2 regions of the Kitasatospora nipponensis genome follow, and region 2 is predicted to be linked to the other one. Evidence: predicted binding sites of a transcription regulator. Region 2 holds the regulator's gene; the other holds the start of a gene.

Region 1 (2,392 bases), on a different contig from region 2:
GCGGATCCAGCTGCCCTCGGGCGACTGGTCGGAGCTGCGCTCCAGCTTGTCGACCTCCTTGAGGGCGGCCTCGCGCACCTTCTCGGGCAGGTCGGCGGCCTCCACCCGGGCGCGGTAGTCGCCCTCCTCGTCGGCGGCCTCGCCGTTCAGCTCGGCGAGCTCCTTGCGCACCGCCTCCAGCTGGCGGCGCAGCAGGAACTCCTTCTGCTGCTTGGCCACGCCCTCCTCGACGTCCTTGCGGATGGTGTCGTTGACCTCCTCCTCGGCGAGGTGGTCGCGCAGCAGGGTCAGCGCGTACTCCAGCCGGGCCACCTGGTCGGCCTCCAGCAGCGCCTTGAGCTTCTGCTCGGCGGTGGCGAACGGCGCGTAGCCGATGTTGTCGGCGAGCTCGCCGACGCCCTCGATCGCGGACAGCCGGTCGACCAGCTGCCAGGCCCCGCGCTTGCGCAGGTACTGGGTGGAGACCGCCTTGTACTCCTTCATCAGCTCGGCGGCCCGGCCGGCCACCGGCAGCCCGACGGCGGACTCGCGGAAGGGGGTGGTCTCCACCCAGAGCGCGGCGCCGGGGCCGGTGGTGCCGGCGCCGATCCGCACCCGGCGCACCGCCCGCACCAGCGCGGCGGGCTCGCCGTCGGCCAGCCGGCCGACCTGCTCGACGGTGGCCAGCGCGCCGACCGACGCGTACGAGCCGTCCAGCCGCGGCACCAGCAGCACCTGCGGCTTGCCGCCGTCCACCGACGCCCGCGCGGCGGCCCGGGCGGCCTCGACGGCGGCGCGCACCTCGGTGTCCTTGAGGTCCAGCGGCACCACCATGCCGGGCAGCACGACCTCGTCGTCGAGGGGCAGCACGGGCAGAGTGAGCGGAGCGGACGTCGATGCCATGATCTCTCCCCAGTCAGTGAACTTGAGTCGATGGGACTAAGGCCTGGCGAGGGCTGGATGTTCCCGGGACTCTGTTCGCTCTGAGCGATCAACGGACGACGGTCCGGCGGAGCGCGCGAAGCCGCTGCTCAGCGCCCCGCGCCTGCTGCTCAGCGCCCGTCAGGCGCCTTCGAGCGCCGGGCGGCGTACCGCGCGCCGCTCCCGGCTCCGGCGCGGGCCGCGCGGCGGGCGGCGCAGCGGCCACCACAGCGCGATCCCGACCAGCAGCGCGGTGGGGTGCCCGATGGCGGTGACCAGGTCCCGCGCGCTGAGCATCTGGTGCCCGACCAGCAGCAGCGCGCCGGCCAGCGCGAACCCCCGGGCACGCGGCGAGAGCAGCCCGCTGACCGCCCCGAGGCTGGCCAGCACGCCGTAGCTGACGCCGATGTCCAGCTCGTCCAGGATGCTCGGGCCGACCTGCCCGGTGGCCACCGCCAGGGCCACCACGGCCTGCGAGACCAGCGTGCCGGCCACGTGCCCGGCCGCGAAGACGCCGGCGGCGCGCAGCGAGCCGATCCGCCGCTCCAGCGGCGCGACGGTGAAGGTGAAGCCCCACAGGTAGGGCATCCAGACCGGCCCGGCCACCCAGAGCCCGCTCATCAGCAGCGAGCGCAGCGGGGTGTGCAGCAGGTGGTGGCCGTCGGTGCTGGACATGCTCTGCAACTGGTGCACCAGGTCCTGGTTGCCGAACCTGGCGAAGACGGTGGTGCCGGCGAGGACCAGCAGGTAGCCGACCGCGAAGGGGTTGCGCCGAGGGGTGGGCATCCGGTCCAGCACCCAGAGCAGCGGGCCGGCCCGCAGGCCCAGCCGCAGACCGGCGTAGGGGGTCACCGGGGCGGTGGGCAGGCCGCCGCGTGATGAGTCCGCCATGGGGCCTCCGCTCGCTCGGTCCGGCCGCTCACTGCGGGTGGCCGGGTGCGCTCGCTCCGCGTGCACACCGTGCCACCTCGGGCCGGTTCCGTCCACGGTACGGGGTACGTCTGAGAGTCCGGTGAGGATCGCACTGTGGTGCGCGTTACGGCAGTTCAGCCTCTGGTCCGTACCAACGGCCCAGGTCGGGGCGAGGACCGGGCCGGCCGGGGGCGCCGACGCTTTCGTGCCTACGGACCGTTACGGTAAGTCGACATGGACGGGTAAGGTAGCGGCCCGTGCTGGTGCCCCGCGGCGCGCGCCACGGCTGGCGGTCCGCAAATCTGCGGTCCGGCTGCCGGGGCTCGCCCGGTGTCCGTACGCTGCGATGTGCGCGTACCGGATCCGCGGCCTGGAAGCCGCCGGTCCGGTCGTGCCGGTCGGAGCCCGGGGCGACCTCAGCCGGCACGGAACAACGACGGAACCGAGACTACGAACGGTGCCCGCCACACCCACAGGTGGCGGCCCGCAGGCCCTGGGGGCGGTGGCGTGACCGTGACAGAGATTCAGCAGGACACCAGCGGCAGCGGTGTGATTGCCCAACGACGTGTACTGGTGGTGG
Region 2 (2,392 bases):
GCCCGTCGAAGACATCCGTCAGGTACCCGACCACGGCCTCGTCCCGGACGAAGGCCGCTTTTTCGGTGTTCCCCTGCGTCGGTATCACGGCGACGCTGCGGTCGATGATGATGAGCCGGGTGAACGGCTCCGCGAGCGTTCTGACCTCGGCACCCTGCGCCGTCACCTCGGCGACGTACTGCCTGGTGGAAGTCGAGTACCGGGCGCTGGGGTGATAGATCGTACGGCGAGAGATTCCGCGCCGGACGGCTTTCAGGTCTTTCTGCCCGATTCCCTGCATGGAGATCTTCCGGCGCCGGCCGCCCGGCTGCGCGGTGAGCACCTCTTTGTCGGCACCCTCGACCAGGGAATCCAGCTGCTGATTGATCGCCGCCAGTCCGCGCACGTACTCGACCGGGCCGCCGGCCTCGATCTGCCGGTCCAGCGCGCCATAGGCGCGGGTCAAATCCTGCAGGGCGGTGGGAACGGCCACCGCGCGGGAGAGCAGCGCGAGCGCTTCGGTCTGCCAGAGCGAACTCAGCTTTCCGGCCAGCCGGTCCGGATCGGCCGCGGTGAGAACGCGGGCGTCGGGACTGTCGGGAATGAGGAGACCGAGTTCCAGGAGTTCGCGCTGCGCACCGGAAAGCGGCGCACCGTCCGCCTCCAGGCTTCCCCCCTGCTGCAGTATGTGGAGGTAGAGGGCCTTGGCTTCGACGGAGATGATGCTCGAACCCTCGGCCGCCGGCACCGGATCACCCAGTGCACTCATGACTGGTAGTCCCTCCCCACAGGTTTGCCATCGTGCGCTCGTCCGTCCTCGGCCGACTTCTCGAGATCTCGGAGCCCGCTCCACCGGAGTCGGGTGTCTTTCAGCACAACGAACTATACGGACGCCGACGAGCCGGCGGCACCCTCCCCTTCGGGGGGTGCGCGGCTCGCCGGCCTCCGGCGCGCGCTCAGGGCCCGGCTACCGCCTGGGCCGCCACACCACCAGGGCGCTGGACTGCTGGGCCGGCTGGTAGGGGACCAGGTCACGCCGGTAGGAGGCGTGCACGGCGGCCTCGCGGGCCTGCAGGGTGGTGGCCGCGCCCTCCAGCGAGGCGGCCAGCTCGGCGACCCGGGACTGCAGGGCGGCGACCTGGTTCTCCAGCTCGATGATCCGCTTGATCCCGGCCAGGTTGATGCCCTCGTCCTGGGAGAGCCGCTGCACCTCGCGCAACTGCTGGATGTCGCGGGCCGAGTAGCGCCGGCCGCCGCCGCCGGTGCGGTCGGGGCAGACCAGGCCGAGCCGGTCGTACTGGCGCAGGGTCTGCGGGTGCAGGCCGGAGAGCTCGGCGGCCACCGAGATCACGTAGACCGGGGTGTCCTCGGTCAGTACGTAGCTCGGTGCGCCCGTGCCCGCGCGGCGCTGGCGCGGGCCGGGGCCGCCGGGCAGGCCCTCGCCCAGGCCCACGCCGATGCCCCGGCCGACGGCTCCGGCGCCCAGCGCCGGACCCATGCCCATACCGGAGTCAGGGGTCATGTCAGATCACGCTCCCTCCGCCGCCTTGAAGAGGGCGGCTCGCGGGTCCTCGGTTGCGGTGGCCTCGCGGTACTGCTCGAGTGCCGTCAGGGCGTCGCCCGTGGTCTGCTGAGGCACCGTCACCTCGACCGTGACCAACAGGTCGCCCCGGGTGCCGTCCTTGCGGGTGGCACCCCTGCCGCGGGCCCGCAGGGTCAGGCCGTTGGCGCTGCCGGCCGGCAGCCGCAGCCGCACGGCCGGACCGTTCAGGGTCGGCACCTCGATGGTCCCGCCGAGGGCCGCTTCGGGGAAGGACACCGGCACGGTCACTGTCAGGTTGTCGCCCTTGCGCCCGAAGACCGGGTGGGTGTCCACGTGCACGGTGACGTAGAGGTCGCCGTTCTGGCCGCCGCGCTCACCCTGGGCGCCCTTGGCCTTGAGGCGGATCCGCTGGGCGTCCTGGACGCCGGCGGGGATGCGCACCTGCATGGTGCGCGCGGAGCTGGCGCGGCCGCTGCCGTGGCACTCGGCGCACGGGTCGTCCACGATCATGCCGCGGCCCTTGCAGTCCCGGCACGGGTCGGAGAGCGCGAAGGCGCCCTGGCCGCGGCTGACGGTGCCCGCGCCCACGCAGGTCGGGCAGACCCGCGGGGTGGTGCCGGCCTTGGCCCCGGTGCCCGAGCAGACCCGGCAGGCGGCCTGGCTGGTCATCCGCAGCGGGACGGTGGCGCCGTCCACCGCCTCCTCGAAGCTGAGGGTCACCTCGGTCTCGACGTCGGCGCCGCGGCGCGGCTGCGGCTGGCGCCCGCCGCGGTTGAACAGGCCGCCGAAGACGTCGCCGATGCCGCCGCCGGCCCCGCCGCCACCGGCCTGCGAGCCGGTGAACAGGTCGCCGAAGTCGAAGCTGTAGCC

Evidence for each region. Region 2 encodes HspR, which represses chaperone genes until heat shock. Its sites were predicted from a motif close to TTGAGNNNNNNNNNCTCAA; they were not measured.
Region 1: lon (endopeptidase La) is a predicted target of HspR. The motif match lies at 905-923, and genes of this name have one in related genera.

What each region holds. Positions count from the first base shown of each region.
Region 1 covers NZ_BAAALF010000153.1:10,566-12,957, forward strand. The annotation lists gene lon (endopeptidase La) at 1-882, opposite strand, end outside; gene ABD323_RS30485 (rhomboid-like protein) at 1,042-1,791, opposite strand; gene ABD323_RS30490 (response regulator transcription factor) at 2,326-2,392, shown strand, end outside.
Region 2 covers NZ_BAAALF010000016.1:56,536-58,927, reverse strand. The annotation lists gene ABD323_RS07695 (hypothetical protein) at 1-748, opposite strand, end outside; gene ABD323_RS07690 (heat shock protein transcriptional repressor HspR) at 947-1,477, opposite strand; gene dnaJ (molecular chaperone DnaJ) at 1,508-2,392, opposite strand, start outside.